4 regions of the Paenibacillus sp. M2 genome follow, and region 1 is predicted to be linked to each of the others. Evidence: predicted binding sites of a transcription regulator. Region 1 holds the regulator's gene; each other region holds the start of a gene.

Evidence for each region. The regulator Rex, encoded in region 1, represses fermentation and respiration genes when NADH is low (regulators of the CRP and FNR family bind a similar motif). The targets are predictions, from matches to a motif close to TTGTGAAATATTTCACAA.
Region 2: pflB (formate C-acetyltransferase) is a predicted target of Rex. The motif match lies at 1,478-1,495, and genes of this name have one in related genera.
Region 3: nadA (quinolinate synthase NadA) is a predicted target of Rex. The motif match lies at 2,383-2,400, and genes of this name have one in related genera.
Region 4: ACETMN_RS15660 (cytochrome ubiquinol oxidase subunit I) is a predicted target of Rex. The motif match lies at 1,760-1,777, and genes of this name have one in related genera.

The regions. Positions count from the first base shown of each region.
Region 1 is NZ_CP169648.1:4,521,994-4,526,196, forward strand. It holds gene ACETMN_RS20465 (DUF5590 domain-containing protein) at 365-895, opposite strand; gene ACETMN_RS20470 (amidohydrolase) at 935-2,242, opposite strand; gene ACETMN_RS20475 (redox-sensing transcriptional repressor Rex) at 2,229-2,882, opposite strand; gene dinG (ATP-dependent DNA helicase DinG) at 3,101-4,203, opposite strand, start outside.
Region 2 is NZ_CP169648.1:4,860,756-4,864,958, reverse strand. It holds gene adhE (bifunctional acetaldehyde-CoA/alcohol dehydrogenase) at 1-334, shown strand, start outside; gene ACETMN_RS22550 (hypothetical protein) at 980-1,156, shown strand; gene pflB (formate C-acetyltransferase) at 1,578-3,836, shown strand; gene pflA (pyruvate formate-lyase-activating protein) at 3,926-4,203, shown strand, end outside.
Region 3 is NZ_CP169648.1:63,742-67,944, forward strand. It holds gene hpt (hypoxanthine phosphoribosyltransferase) at 1-26, shown strand, start outside; gene ftsH (ATP-dependent zinc metalloprotease FtsH) at 127-2,172, shown strand; gene nadA (quinolinate synthase NadA) at 2,471-3,409, shown strand; gene nadB (L-aspartate oxidase) at 3,445-4,203, shown strand, end outside.
Region 4 is NZ_CP169648.1:3,434,810-3,439,012, reverse strand. It holds gene ACETMN_RS15665 (cytochrome d ubiquinol oxidase subunit II) at 1-318, opposite strand, end outside; gene ACETMN_RS15660 (cytochrome ubiquinol oxidase subunit I) at 318-1,682, opposite strand; gene ACETMN_RS15655 (MFS transporter) at 2,082-3,476, opposite strand; gene ACETMN_RS15650 (LysR family transcriptional regulator) at 3,586-4,203, shown strand, end outside.

The DNA.
Region 1 (4,203 bases):
TGTGCACATTGACTCCTTCGATAATTTCGACAGGATTATTTGTTTTGAATGTAACTTTGAGTACATAACTGAGTATATCACATCGTATATACATTTTCGAAGGCGAAAATATGAATAAATTATTAATTTTAACTATTTAAATCATTTTCATAACTCACTAAAAATAGATTTTTGTAACTAGATATAGACAAATTGAATCGTTATGATCTATATCTACCCTTGATTGAAGCAGCTAAAGGTATTATGAAATTGATTTATTTAAATCAAAAATATTTACAGGCAACACAAAGAACCGGTTCAGTCGGATATCCGTCTGCCGGTTCTTTCATTTCTCTAATTCTCTAGTTATGTCACTCTATTTGTACTAGCTGTTCGGTAGTGTGTAGACCAGGTCCACCTGTTCTCCATTGCTAAAACGATAAAAGCGATAGTGGTTATGCGTACCGTCTTTATAATACACTTGCCACACATATATTCCATTCACAACTCCGGGCATGATTCGTTTAATCTCGCCGGCAGGAACTTCAGAACTGAAGCGATTGCGGATCTGCGCTTCGGACATGCCATTCTGCAGCAGCTCACTGTGTACAGCGTTTGCACCCTTAGCCGGTTGATTGTTTGCATCGAATTTAACCCAGACCATAACATCCTGGTTATCCTTATTTTTGCCGATCAGGGTCCAGTAGATGTTGTCAGAGCCTTCTTTGTCTCCCCAGATGTACTTGCGCAATTCATCATAGGATGTAATGCCCAGTTGCTTCTGTGCTGCCTGTATAGCGAGAGCTTCTTCCTTACGCTGGTCCTGCGTGACATAGACGTAATAACGCTGAAGTCCAAACAGAATCAGAACCAGTGCAAGCAGCGAAATCCATATCCACTTCTTTTTTTTCTTCAAAAGCCGAACTTCCTTTCCCTATGATGCTCTGTCCTGCAATTAACGAGCAAGCAGACCATCAAATGCCAATTGAGACTCACGCAAAATGCGTTCTTCATCCAGCGTCAGACATTCGCCGTGTTTGACCACTTGTTTTCCATCCACCCATACGTGCTCAACATCTTTGGCAGAAGCCGAGTAGATTGTATGTGAGATCAGGTCTGTATGTGGATAGAAATGTGCCTGTTCAATGTCAAGAGCGATAAAATCAGCCTTCATGCCGACCTCAAGTGCTCCGGTATTGTTCATGAAAATGGACTTGGCACCGTATGACGTTCCGAGGAGTAACGCTTCGCCTGCTGGCACAGCCGTCGGGTCACCAGATACACCTTTGTGGATCAATGCAGCCAGTCTCATTTCCTCGAACATATCCAGGTTGTTGTTGCTTGCCGGTCCGTCTGTTCCGAGTGAAACGGTAACTCCTGCTTTCAGTAATGCTGGTACCCGCGCAACACCGGAAGCAAGTTTCAGGTTACTTCCCGGGTTATGGGATACAGCCACATCATGACGGGCCAGAATCTCAATCTCTTCGTCATTCAGATGCACCGCATGTGCAACCAGGGATGGACGTGAGAAAAAGCCCAGTTTCTCCAGATGTGCCACAGGACGCAGTCCATAATCAGCCACGTTCTGCTCCACTTCACGAAGCGTTTCAGACATATGTGTATGGAGAGGAAGGTTCAGGTCGTTCGCGACCTGCACAAGCTTCTCTATGTAGTCAGGAGGGCATGTATATGGGGCGTGTGGCGAGATTACAGTTGTAATGCGACCATCTGCCTGTCCATTCCACTCACGTGCAAACGCTGCCGACTCCTCCAGTTTCCGCAGTTGCTCTTCTTCCGAGCACAGCCCGATTACACCACGTGCCAGTGCTGCTCTAACACCGGATTGCTCCACAACTTTGGCAACTTGATCCATGTGATCGTACATGTCCAGGAAAGCTGTAGTTCCGCCTTTCAACATTTCAAGCACCGATAGCGAAGTTCCCCAATATACGTCTTGTGAAGTCATTTTCGCTTCCATCGGCCACATTTTTTCCTGCAACCATACTTGCAACGCAAGATCATCTCCGTGCCCTCTGAGCAACGACATTGCTGCATGACCATGCGTATTGATCAGACCCGGCAGGAAGAACAGTCCTTTTCCATCCACTTTGGTACAATTTTTGTCTCCATCCGGCAATGTCTCACCAATATGCACAATCTTGTCATCCTCGACAACCATGTATCCTTGAACCACGTTCCATGTTGTGCCGCCTTCATTAACGGCAAATTTGCCGTTGTGAATTACCCATCTATTTGTTGTCATCTTCCTCGTCGTCCTTTCCAGTCTCCAAGTAATAGGCCAAACTAAGCAGATCCGTTGTAAAGTCAGCATGGTGAATGCGGATATGCGGCGGTGTTTTTAGAATGGTTGGTGCAAAATTAAGAATCGCTTCGATTCCGGATTCAATAAGCTGATCGGCTACATTTTGGGCTTCCGTATCCGGAACCGTGATAATTCCGATGCGGATGTTTTCTGTTTTAACCGCTTCCGTCAATTCATTCATTGGTTTTACCGTCAAACTGTTAATCTGACTACCAATCTTCGGTCCATATGCATCAAATACAGCAACAATCTTCATGTTGTCTTTCAGATATGTGTTGTAGTTGGACAAGGCTTGACCGAGATTACCCGCTCCTACCAGAGCTACATTAATTTGCTGATCGATTTTGAGAATGTGACGAATTTTCTCGATCAAATAGGATACATCATACCCGATCCCTTTACGACCAAAATCACCGAAGTAAGCCAGGTCTTTACGAATTTGGGCCGGATTCAGATCCAGCCTCTGTCCAAGCTCTTGAGAAGAAACAGTAGCCACCTCACGCTGATGCAACTCGTTCAAATAACGCAAGTATACAGGCAGACGTCGTACCACCGCTTCCGAAATTTTATCCGATTTCATTCTTGCTCCCCCTTACCAAGGCCACGATAAAATAATAGATGAAAAGATGAGCATTCTGTATAAACTCAAAGATAAACATGACATTTTATACAGAATGCTCCTTGTAATTTAGGTTATAAGTTCTTACGTGCAACTGCTTTAATCGGATACGGAAATATCTAATAAAGTTTAACGCCAAACGATAGTCTCATGCAATGATATAACGAACAAAACAACCATTATTCTTGTTCATTAACAGGTTTTTCCAACCACTCGGTAATTCGTGGAACCATTTGCTCCGTGAGCATATGCTCCATTTTGGGACCAGGTAATGAATATAAAAAGAATTTACCATAGTACGCTTCAATCACCCGTGTATCATAAACAATGACAATTCCTCTGTCCTTCGCTGTACGCACCAACCGGCCAAATCCCTGCTTGAAACGAATGACCGCTTGCGGCACGGACAGTTTCATGAACGGATTTTTCTTCTGTTCCTGAAGCAACTCACTCTTGGCTTCCACCAACGGATGATTCGGTGGCTGGAAAGGCAGTCGCACAATAGCGAGACAGGTTAGCGCCTCTCCCGGGATATCTACACCCTCCCAGAAGCTGCTTGTACCCAGAAGTACCGTAGCTTTGGCATCTTGGAACCTGCGAGTCAGCTTAGAGCGGCTTCCACTGTCAACGCCTTGCCCAAGCAACGAGATGTCGTTACCAGATAGCGCCTCCTTCAGCGGATCATAGACCTGTCGCAACATCTTGTATGAAGTAAACAGAACCATCATGCGTCCACGCGTGGCAATTGCCGTCTCTGCAAGTGATTGCACCAGCATATTGACAAAGTGCGCATCACCCACACTGCCCTTCACACTCGGGAAATCACGCGGAATCACCAGAAGTGCCTGATCGCGATAGTTGAAAGGTGATGGCAGCATCGACGTTAACAACCGATTATTCTCGGAAGCTTCCTGCAAGCCAAGCTGTTCAATCATGAACTGGAATGACTTATCTACCGAAAGCGTAGCCGATGTAAGCACAACACTTTTCTTTTTATCAAAAAATAAATCCTTAAGTTGTGCACTGACATCTACAGGTACAGCATACAGCTGGAGAGATTTGCTGCGGAATTGACCGCTGGCTTCCATCCAGTACACCGTTTTGGCATCATCCATACGCATGAAGAAACGCAGATTCTCCTTCAATGTGGTCAGATCTTTCAGCAATCCTGTAATGTCCGTAATCAGACTATCCGATTGATAATCATCCTGATCCTCTTTCACTTCAAGCAGCAATTTGTCCCCTTTGCGAACCAAATCGCCCAGAGTCACATAGATCTGGT
Region 2 (4,203 bases), 340 kb from region 1:
AAAACCGACCAAATTTGCATCGTTCCCGAAATATTCGCACTTTATAGCGGATGAGCGGTATGCCGAAATTGCCCGGATTCTGGGATTGCCTGCACGTACAACAGAAGAAGGCGTAACCAGTCTTATCAATGCCATTCGCAAACTGAACAAAACATTGGGCATTGAAGAATCGTTCCAGGAAATCGGATTTGATGCCAAAGACTTTGAAGCACATGTAGATTATCTGGCTGACCGTGCCTTCGAAGACCAATGTACAACTGCCAATCCGAAGTTGCCGTTGGTAACTGAACTGGCTGATGTATACCGCAACGCTTTCTACGGAAAGTTTGAATAACAAATCTAGAACGAAGCGTGACTTACGGCAAGAAGATCAGGGTTCCCCGAGAGGGGAGCCCCGATTGCCGTCTTACACACAATAACGAGAGGGCAGAAAAATAGGAGAGCAAAGCACCTGTTTTTCAGAATTTATTCTAAGATTTAGTTTGCTCCGAGCATAGAGGAGCAAAGGGCTCTAAAGAGATGGCATGGAATCCGTGACGTGGCTGTTTGAGTCAGATGTTCGCACAATAACGAGAGGGCAGAAAAACAGAAGAGCGAGCATCTGTTTTTCAGGAAATGGTCCTAAATCCTTGTTTGCTCCGAGCATAGAGGAGCAAAGGGTTCTAAAGAGGTGGCATGGAATCCGTGACGTCGCTGTTTGAGTCAGATGTTCGCACAATAACGGAGAGGGCAGAAAAACAGAAGAGCGAGCACCTGTTTTTCAGGAAATGATCCTAAGTCCTTGTTTGCTCCGAGCATAGAGGAGCAAAGGGTTCTAAAGAGGTGGCATGGAATCCGTGAGGTGGCTGTTTGAGCCAGATGTTCACACAATAACGGAGAGGGCAGAAAAACAGAAGAGCGAAGCACCTGTTTTTCAGGAAATGATCAAAGTCCTTGTTTGCTCCGAGCATAGAGGAGCAAAGGGTTCTAAAGAGGTGGCATGGAATCCGTGAGGTGGCTGTTTGAGCCAGATGTTCACACAATAACGGAGAGGGCAGAAAAACAGAAGAGCGAAGCACCTGTTTTTCAGGAAATGATCAAAGTCCTTGTTTGCTCCGAGTTTAAGGGAGCAATGGTCCTAAAGAGGTTACACGGAATCCGTGATGAGGTTGTTTGATCCAGATGTTCACACAATAACGGAGAGGGCAGAAAAAACTGAAGATGCGGAGCGTTCGCCTTTATCCCCGGATTTTCCCCTTTGAAAAATAAAATCGAAAAAATCCGGGGATAACAGCGATCGGAAGTTGTTCTGCCCGCGCAGTGGCTAAGTGTGAATTTACAGGGTTCATTGGGACACAGCGCAGGTGGAGTGAGTTAGTTCACTGACTTTGTGACAAAAATCACAGATGATGAAAGCCCCAAGTCGTATACTGAAAATGTAAGAAAAACATTCATTCCGCGGTTCCGGTTCCCAAGTAGAGAGAACATGTTCCGGTTTATGTGAAACAATTCACATTAATCGCGGCTCTGGGCACACAATGATACGAATGAAGCAAGATGTTATGTGTCCAGAAATCCAAATTAGTGGAGGGATTACGATGTCGGTGATTGAAAAAGATGTCAAACAACAAACAGGCTGGAGAAACTTTACCAAAGGAACATGGACCAAATCCGTAGACGTGAATGATTTTCTGGCACACAACTTGTCTCCGTATTACGGTGATGATGCATTTCTCGCAGATGCAACCCAGAATACCAAAGAATTGTGGGAGATCGTATCTGATCTGACCAAAAAAGAACGGGATAACGGCGGTGTCCTTGACGTTGATGTGAACACACCAGCGACTATTGTTTCTCACCAACCAGGTTATCTGGATCAATCCAAAGAGCAGATCGTCGGCGTTCAGACCGATGCTCCGTTCAAACGTTCCATTCAACCAACAGGCGGAATCCGGATGATGATTGATGCATGTGAAGCATACGGCTTCGAATTGCCTCAAGGCGTCATTGATATATTTACGAACATTCGCAAAACACATAACCAAGGTGTATTCGATGCTTATACTTCCGATATGCGTGCAGCGCGAAAAGCAGGGATTATCACAGGTCTGCCAGATGCTTACGGCCGTGGCCGGATCATCGGTGACTATCGTCGTGTAGCTTTGTACGGGGTAGACTTCCTGATTCGTAACAAAAAAGGCGAATTGAACGCACTCGAAGTTGATGTCATTGATGAAGATGTCATTCGTCTGCGGGAAGAATTGTCTGAACAGATTCGTGCATTGCAAGAATTGAAACAATTGGGCGATATGCACGGGTTCGATATTTCCTTACCAGCGACAACAGCAAAAGAAGCGTTCCAATGGTTGTACTTCGGTTATCTCGCTGCGATCAAAGAACAGAACGGTGCTGCGATGTCACTGGGACGTGTATCTTCTTTCCTGGATATCTACATTGAACGTGACCTGCAAGAGGGCATTTTGTCCGAAGAACAGGCTCAGGAATTGGTTGACCATTTTGTAATGAAACTGCGGATTGTCAAATTCCTGCGTACACCGGATTACAACGAACTGTTCAGTGGAGATCCAACATGGGTGACTGAGTCCATCGGTGGTATGTCAGTGAATGGTGAAACACGCGTAACCAAAAACAGCTTCCGTTTCCTGCATACACTGCACAACTTGGGTCCTGCACCAGAACCGAACTTGACTGTACTTTGGTCCACGAAACTTCCAGAAGCTTTCAAAGATTATTGCAGTAAAGTATCCATCGAAACAAGTTCAATTCAGTATGAAAATGATGATCTGATGCGTCCAATCTATGGTGACGATTACGGTATTGCATGCTGTGTATCGGCTATGAAGATCGGGAAACAAATGCAATTCTTCGGCGCTCGTGCCAACTTGGCAAAAGCTCTCCTGTATGCGATCAACGGTGGTCGTGACGAGAAATCCGGAGCACAAGTTGGACCTGAGTATCCTGCCATCACTAGCGAAGTGCTGGATTACAATGAGGTTATGAAACGCTTCAAACCAATGATGGAGTGGCTGGCGAAACTGTATATGAACACCCTCAACGTCATTCACTACATGCACGATAAATACAGCTATGAGCGTATCGAAATGGCATTACATGACCGTGACATTGTACGTACAATGGCTTGTGGTATCGCCGGTCTCTCGGTTACAGCAGATTCACTGAGTGCAATCAAATATGCCAAAGTAAAACCAATTCGTAACGAACAAGGCATCGCCGTTGATTTTGAAATCGAAGGAGACTTCCCTTGTTACGGTAACAATGAAGACAGCGTAGACAGCATTGCTGTTGAACTGGTCGAGAACTTCATGGGCATGATTCGCAAGCACAAAGCTTACCGTAACGCAGTTCCAACACAATCCGTTCTGACGATCACTTCCAACGTGGTATATGGTAAGAAAACAGGGACTACACCGGATGGTCGTAAAGCAGGTGAACCATTTGCTCCAGGTGCGAACCCAATGCATGGTCGTGACAAAAAAGGTGCACTGGCATCCCTTGGCTCTGTAGCCAAATTACCTTATGAACACAGTCTTGACGGAATTTCCAATACCTTCTCCATCGTGCCAAAAGCATTGGGTAAAGAGGAGACTACACGTAAATCCAATCTGACTGCGATGATGGATGGTTACTTCGGTCAAAACGCTCATCACCTGAACGTTAACGTATTTGATCGTCAGCAATTGATTGATGCGATGGATCACCCGGAAAACTATCCACAACTGACTATACGGGTATCGGGATATGCCGTTAACTTCATTAAATTGACTCGTGAACAACAGTTGGATGTCATCAACCGTACGTTCCATGGCTCGATGTAATTAATTTGCAAGTAGAAGACCGCTAGAGCTAGGCATTCCAAATCATATTAAACGCACAGCGGATGCGGATACAGAAAGGAAGAGGCAGCATGGTTAACGGACATATTCATTCACTCGAAACTTTCGGGACGGTTGACGGCCCAGGCATCCGCTTTGTGCTTTTTATGCAAGGATGTCTACTCAAATGTCAGTATTGCCACAACCCTGATACATGGGCGCTGGATGGTGGAAAAGAAATGACGCTAGAGGAGGTATTGGCTGAGATTGAGCCATATCTATCCTACTATCGTAGTTCCGGAGGCGGGCTCACGATATCTGGCGGAGAACCGACGTTGCAGGCTCACTTCGTAGCTGAAATCTTCAAAGA
Region 3 (4,203 bases), 2.9 Mb from region 1:
TGAAGCCGGAAGTCTATAGTAGCTAATATCCTGCCCGACCCAAGCCTTGAGCTGTTCTTGGCTTCTGTTGAGAAGCCATGTCGGGCTATGTTAAAATAATTAAAGTGTCTCGAGAGGAGGTAGGGGATGAATCGGTTCATCCGGAATTCTGGTTTTTATTTGATTCTTTTTTTAGTTGTGGTGGGGATAGTCCAGTTCGTCAGCAATGGCGGCGAAGCCACCGATAATCCTAGATATGATCAGTTGCGTGCAGCGATCAAAGCCAACAATGTCTCTGAATTGACGGTTCAATTCAACGGTCAAACGTATCTCGTGACCGGTCAATACAAGAAGGCACCTGATGGCGCCAAATCAGAAAATTTCTCAACGTATATTCCTCCTACGGATGAGGCAATTAGTGAGCTTGTAGCTGCAAGTGAAACTAACAATTTCCAATATCATCAGGAGCCAATGAAAGGTGACAGCATCTGGTTGACGTTGCTGACTTCCTTTATTCCTTTGATCATTATGTTCCTGCTGTTCTTCTTCCTGTTTAATCAGGCTCAAGGCGGCGGCGGTAAAGTAATGAACTTTGGTAAAAGCCGTGCTCGTCTCTACAACGAAGAGAAGAAGCGGGTTACATTTGAAGATGTTGCGGGTGCTGACGAAGAGAAACAGGAACTTGTTGAGGTTGTAGACTTCCTCAAAGACCCTCGTAAATTCGCAGCTGTAGGTGCACGGATTCCTAAGGGCGTGTTGCTCGTAGGCCCTCCAGGTACCGGTAAAACATTGCTCGCTCGTGCCGTAGCCGGTGAAGCGGGTGTACCATTCTTCACTATTTCAGGTTCCGACTTCGTGGAAATGTTTGTCGGTGTCGGTGCATCACGTGTACGTGATTTGTTTGAAAATGCGAAGAAAAATGCCCCGTGTATCATCTTTATCGATGAGATTGATGCTGTAGGACGTCAGCGTGGTGCTGGTCTCGGTGGTGGTCACGATGAACGTGAACAGACACTCAACCAGTTGCTCGTTGAGATGGACGGATTCGGAGTTAACGAAGGTATTATCATCATAGCCGCAACGAACCGTGCAGATATTTTGGACCCTGCCTTGCTGCGTCCTGGACGTTTTGACCGTCAAATTACGGTTGACCGCCCTGACGTAAGAGGTCGTGAAGCTGTCCTGAAAGTACATTCCCGTAATAAACCACTGACCAAAGATGTGAAAATGGATATCATCGCGAAGCGTACAACAGGTTTCTCTGGTGCGGATTTGGAGAATCTCTTGAACGAAGCGGCATTACTTGCAGCGCGTCGTAACCGTAAAGATATTTCCATGAAGGAAGTTGACGAAGCGATTGACCGTGTCATCGTTGGTACGGAGAAGAAAAGCCGTGTCATCAGTGATCGCGAGAAACGAATCGTTGCTTATCACGAAGCAGGTCATACCATTGTAGGGTACTTCCTCGAACATGCTGATATGGTACATAAAGTGACCATTATTCCGCGCGGACGTGCGGGTGGATATGTAATCATGTTGCCAAAAGAAGACCGTATGCTGGTTACCAAGCAGGAATTGCTGGATAAAGTAACCGGACTTCTCGGGGGTCGTGTAGCTGAAGAATTGTTCATCGGAGAAATTGGTACTGGTGCATACAGTGACTTCCAGCAAGCGACAGGTATTGTTCGCAGCATGGTTATGGAATACGGTATGAGTGAGAAATTGGGACCTATGCAATTCGGAAGTTCACAAGGACAGGTATTCCTTGGTCGGGATATCGGTCATGAACAGAATTACTCGGATTCCATTGCTTACGAGATTGATCAGGAAATGCAACGCTTTATCAATGACTGTTATGAGAAGTGTAAGGACTTGCTTGTTAAACATTCAAAAGAGATGCACCTGATCGCTCAAACTTTGCTTGAGGTTGAGACTTTGGAAATGGATCAGATCAAGCAATTGATCGAAACAGGTTCTTTGACTCCAAAAGCAGAGAATGACAATGATGGTGAAGGCACACCAACTGAAGGCGGAGAGCCAATCATCGACACCATCGGTGATGTGCGCGTTCGTATTCAGGGTAAAGATGAAACGCCTGAGCCACCAGCCGGAGATATTCCAAACGAAGCTCCGAATCTGGAAAAGGGTAATAACAATAACCCGGATGATGGCGGAACTAAGCCAACGTCTTAATGCACAATACATCTGGCTATGATAGCAGGTGAAATCAAGAGAGCCCTCGAGGCTCTCTTTTTTTATCCATTATTTTAAAAGAGGATAGATAAAGATAAACGGGAGTTAGATGGCGAACCAGTTAGTAAACAGGTGGTTACAGCGCTGTTCCGGGCCTTTTTCATTTATTGACAGAGTCGTGAACGTTGTGTAAATTAGTTGTTAAACCGCTTGTGATTCGTTTCTCAAGCGAAGATAACGACTAGGTTAGCCCACGAAACAGCGCATGACGCTGTCCCGATAAAGGAGAGGATCACAGGTGGAAGCTCTGGCTTTAGAGCGCAAGGCTGAGATGAACCGCGAGCTGCGTGAGCGGCTTATGGTGTTGAAGAAGGAACGAAATGCCATTATTCTTGCCCATTATTATCAACGTGACGAAGTACAGGAGGTTGCCGACTTCCGTGGAGATTCATTTCTGTTAGCCCAGAAGGCAGCACAGACAGATGCGGATGTGATCGTTTTCTGTGGTGTTCATTTTATGGGTGAAAGCGCTAAAATTCTGGCGCCAAATAAAACAGTTATTATCCCGGACGAACGTGCGGGCTGCCCAATGGCAGATATGGTGAATGTGGATGGACTACGCAAATTGAAAGCACAACATCCTAATGCCAAGGTAGTTACGTATATCAATTCCTCGGCTGAAATCAAAGCAGAGACTGACATCTGTTGTACATCGGCGAATGCAGTCCGGGTTATTCAATCGGTGGATTCCGACGAAATTATCTGGGTACCGGATAAAAACCTGGGACATTATGTGCAGCAGCATACAGACAAGAAAATGATTATCTGGGAAGGTTACTGCAACACTCACGATATGCTCACAGTCAAAGATGTGGTGGAGATGAGAGCCAAGCATCCAAATGCAGAGTTTGTTGTCCATCCAGAGTGTCGCCCTGAGGTTGTAGAAATGGGTGATTTTGTAGGCAGCACAACAGCTATTCTGGAGTATTGCAAAAATTCATCAGCGAAGGAATTTATCGTAGGTACCGAAGATGGTACAGGATATCAGCTTCGTCTGGATAGTCCGGATAAACAGTTCCACTTTGCTACCAAGTTCCTCGTATGCCCCAACATGAAGGTGAACAACTTGAAGAAACTGGTGAAATGCCTGGAAACGATGAAGCCGCAAATCTACGTGCCACCGGCCGTTGCCGACAAAGCCAGAGAATCACTAGAGCGCATGTTGTTGGTAAAGTAGGATGCGCTACTCTTGCTCCAAGACAGGTGAATAACATGATACCGCAATATTTAGTTGATTTTGATCTGTCTGCGCTACCCATGGTAGAGACGGATGTACTGGTTATAGGCTCAGGGATTGCTGGTTTGTTTACCGCCATTAAGGCAAGTGAACAACAACGTGTATTAATGATCACGAAGAAGTCTTTACTTGAAAGTAACACCAGATATGCGCAGGGAGGCATCGCTGCGGTTATTGCTGAGGATGATTCACCTGCTTACCACTTGCAGGACACACTTGTAGCAGGAGCGGGCTTATGCCGCTCCGAAGCGGTAGAGGTATTGGTGAATGAGGGTCCGGACGGAGTGAAGGAACTGATTCGTTTGGGTACTTTATTTGATCTGGAGAACGGCGAGTTGGCGTTGACGCAGGAAGGTGCGCATAGCCACCGCCGTATTTTGCATGCCAACGGAGATGCAACAGGATATGAGATTGTACGTGCGCTTGCTGTTGAAGTGAATGAACATCCCGGGATTGAAGTATGGGATGAGCATTTTGTTGTTGACCTGATTACAGATCGAGATCGAGGGGAATGCATTGGCGCTCTGGTTCTGAAGGATGACGGATCCCAAGTGTTCGTTAAGGCACAGGCAACTGTTCTTTGCTCTGGTGGAGCAGGACAACTGTACCGATACACGACGAATCCGGATGTAGCTACTGCAGATGGTGTAGCCATGGCCTATCGGGCTGGGGCTATTGTTCGTGACATGGAATTTATCCAATTCCACCCCACCTCCCTATGTTACCCGGGAGCC
Region 4 (4,203 bases), 1.1 Mb from region 1:
TTCGAAAGCATAGAACGACCCACGAATGGCAAGTAAAATGACGGCAATACTTCCTGGAACAAGCAGCGCTGAGCCATAATAATAGGCCGTGTCCGGGAAAAATCCAACGATGCCAATATAGAAAAAGACAAAGAATACATTGGTGATCTCCCAGACAGGTGATAGATAACGGGAGATCAGACGATTAATCAGATGATCCTGCTTTGTCAGGCGTGCATAAAAGGCAAAGAAACCTGCTCCAAAATCAATGGAAGCTACAATAAGATAGCCGTACAAGAACAGCCAGAGTACCGAAATACCAATTAATTCATAACTCATCAGGCCTGATCCCCTTTCTTGGCTGATTGATCATGCTTCTCCTTCAACCATTTCTCCATCTCGAGTTCAGCAGGATTGTTATTGAACAACCGTCTCAGTACGACGACACACATAACGCCTAGCAGGATGTAGAGAAGCAAGAAGACGAAAAATAAAATTCTCACACTTGGTGAAGAAGTAGCGGCCTCTTCTACCCGCATATAACCTCGGATGATCCATGGTTGCCGCCCGATCTCTGCATAAAACCAACCCATCTCAACGGCCAGAAAAGCAAGCGGTGCACTCAGTGCAACCATACGAAGCATCCACTTGTTAAACTGATTACGTTTCTTCCAGAATACAAACAGGAAGTACAGACTTGATATAGCAAGCAGAGCGAATCCAATACCAGCCATTAGATCAAACAAATAATGCACAAGTAAGGGCGGGTGTTCATCTGGTGGAAATTCGTTCAGCCCGGTTACCTCGGCGTTAAAGTCTCCAAAGGCAAGGAAACTGAGCAGTTTCGGCAAATGAAGAGCGCCTATAATTTCATGTTCTGCATTCAGCCATCCCAAAAAAATCAAATCCGCGCCGCTTTCCGTCTCGAAATGCCACTCGGCAGCTGCGAGCTTCTCCGGCTGATGCTCAGCCAAAAACTTGGCAGACACATCTCCAGCTAAAGAATTTAACAAACTGAATACCAGCACAACGGCCATCATGAGATTCAAGCCTTTTTTGTGGTAGGCCGACACTCCTTTTCTCAGCATCGCAAAGGCTGCTATTCCTGCTAACAGAGCAGCTCCTGTCAGATAAGCCGAGCTTAATACATGGAACACTTTGGAGAACGTCGCTGTATTCAGCATCGCTTGCACGGGGTTCACTGCCATGAATTGACCTGCTTCCATGACAAAACCTTCAGGCTGGTTCATGAATCCGTTCACTGTTGTAATAAAAACAGCAGACATGCCTGCCCCGGCGACAATCGGAATAGTCAGCAACCAGTGGATATACGGATTTTTGAACCGATCCCACGTGTACAGATAAATGCCCAGGAATATTGCTTCAAAAAAGAATGCAAATACTTCCATAAATAGTGGCAGTGCAATGACATTCCCGGCAAGTTTCATAAAATTCGGCCATACCAAGGCCAACTGTAGTGAGATCGCTGTGCCTGTCACGACACCAACCGCGACAGAAATGACAAACCCTCTGGACCACCTCTTTGCCATAAGTATGTAATGGTGATCCTTCTTCCGAATGCCGATGAACTCTGCAATAGCAATCATCAAAGGTACGCCGACACCTAGCGTTGCAAAAATCACGTGGAACCCGAGCGTCAAACCAGTCACTAGCCTGCTCCATAACACCGTATCAATAGCCATTCTTTGTGTTGCCTCCTTTCAAACTCTGTTCAATTTAGAAACATTCAATATCAGCTTTGGCCAAGCTCAATGCAGAGTTGCGAAAAATTTCACAAAGTTAGGTATGACGATATCTTGCCACACCTATAATGCGTTTACTCCTGTAGGCCCCCGATAATAACAAGCATTGGATGCCTATTAAAATCTGATATTAATGCACTTAAAGTACTAACCAAGCCTATTAATCAAAATTATTATATCTTTATTTTTACCTAATTCAATCAAAGACACGTGTTCTACCCTAAACGTTCAAGAAAGGATCAACTCTTTCTGACAACTTGGTGAAAATCAAAAAATACACCCAATGGAGCTATTGATTCATTGGGTGTAAACGTGTTATTGCACGGCAGATTCTCTATTTTACTTGCTTACTTGCTCCGGACTCACTAAACCTGCCTCGCGACGTACGCTCATGATGATCAGTGATGCAGCTAATACCGTAAGGATGATTCCAAGCTTCTGAAATCCTGTCACATTGAATGTATCCCCCATAACAATTCCAATCAATAACGACGATAAAATGGTCCCCAGGTAGCGTGATGTATTAAAAATACCCGATGCCACTCCGATCATTTCTTTCGGTGTGCTTTTAAACAGTGCTGCTTGCATGCCGACCGCGTTTAGGCCATTACTTATTCCAAATAAAGCTAAAGCAACAATGATTATGAAGATTGGAGAAGTTTCATTCATAACAACGATCAATATAGATCCAAATGTCATTAAAGAAGCGGATACGATCAGAGCTGGCCGTGATCCTGATCTGTCAATCCAGCGCCCTGCGATCGGAGCAATAATGACTGAACATAACCCCAAAGCTAGCATGCTCATTCCTGTATGAACTTCGTTGAGATGACGTACCTGCTTCAAATACGTAGGAACTCCAAAAAAAAGTGCGTAAAACAGGATGTTCACCAGCATGTATTGCACATTCACCCAAGTCATCTCCGGATATGAGGCAAACGTTCGCAGAGGGATAAAAGGCGTGGCTGCTTTTAATTCATGTCGGAAGAACATGACGAGTGCGATTAACCCGATCCCCCCTGTCAGCAGATGCCATGTTGAAATATCTCCTGTGGAATTTACTGAAAGTAAACCGATGAGCAGAGTCACCAAAGCTACCGTAAACATCAGGATACCTGGTGCGTCAATTAACGCTAGCCATTGCCGAATGGACATGTGACCAGAGATAGACGGAGATTGCTCGTCCTTCGGGATTGTTTTCCAGGCGAACCAAAAGCTTGCCATGACAAACGGAATATTAACGAAGAATATGCTGTGCCAGTCCCACCAATGAATCAATACTCCACCAATAAAAGGTCCAATTGCAGCCGCTCCAGAAAGGAATATAGCCAAGGTGGACAAGGCGGAGGCTTGCTTTTCAGTCACGTTCATTCTGACAATCGCCATTCCGACGGCCACCATCATGCTTGTGCCAATTGATTGAACGATCCGGAATACGATGAGCCACGAAAAACTGGGAGACCACGGAGCTAACATGGACGATACAAAAACAATAACAAGACCCATGAGGAAGATCTTCCTGCGGCCAAACAAATCACTACACTTGCCCATGACGGGTTGAGCGACAGCACTGGCAATGTAAAATGATAAAATAATCCACGAAACGGCTGTAAAATTAAGTTGATACACTTGTTGTAGCCTGGAGATTGCCACCGAAATCATGGAGGAATTCAACGGATTCAACATAATTCCGAGTCCAACAGCTAACATCAATCCTTTATTTCGAACGTTCATTGGTGCACCTCTCTCTCTTCTGCTGTTATCTTACTTGAACTTATTCATTTATTCCAACGCATTATATGTTATGATTTGATGAACTAGAAGGAATGAAGGAATGGTGCAAATGGAGCTTCTTCAACTAAAATATTTCCTGACGGTGGCCCGATGCGAACATGTTACGGAAGCTGCGGGAAAGCTGCATGTCACGCAATCCTCCCTGAGCAAAACGATACAACGATTAGAGGACGACTTGGGAGTCCCTTTATTTGATCGAATCGGGAGAAAGCTGCGATTAAACGACTTTGGAAGAACATTTCTTCAGCGAACTGAAAAAGCCTTATTTGAATTGGAACAAGGAAAGCGGGAAATCGCTGACCTCTCCAACCCGAATCAGGGTACACTGCAATTGGCAGTGACTACGGCGAGCACATTGCCCGGCATACTGCGGGAATTCCGGAAAAACAAGCCGGATATTCAGTTCCATGTGCAAATGGTTTCGTTAGAAAACATGTCCAGACTCCTACATCGGGGCGAGGTGGACTTTTGTCTCTCCTCCCCTCCGATTCAAGGTGACGATATCGAATGTCAGATACTATATGACGACCCGATTGTAGTCGCTGTTCCTATGGGTCATCGATATGCAGACCGAAGCAGCATTCAATTAACTGAGCTTAAGGACGAGTGGTTTGTTGGGGTGAAGCAAGGTTATGGGGTTCGTGATATGGTGGATTCCGTATGTCAA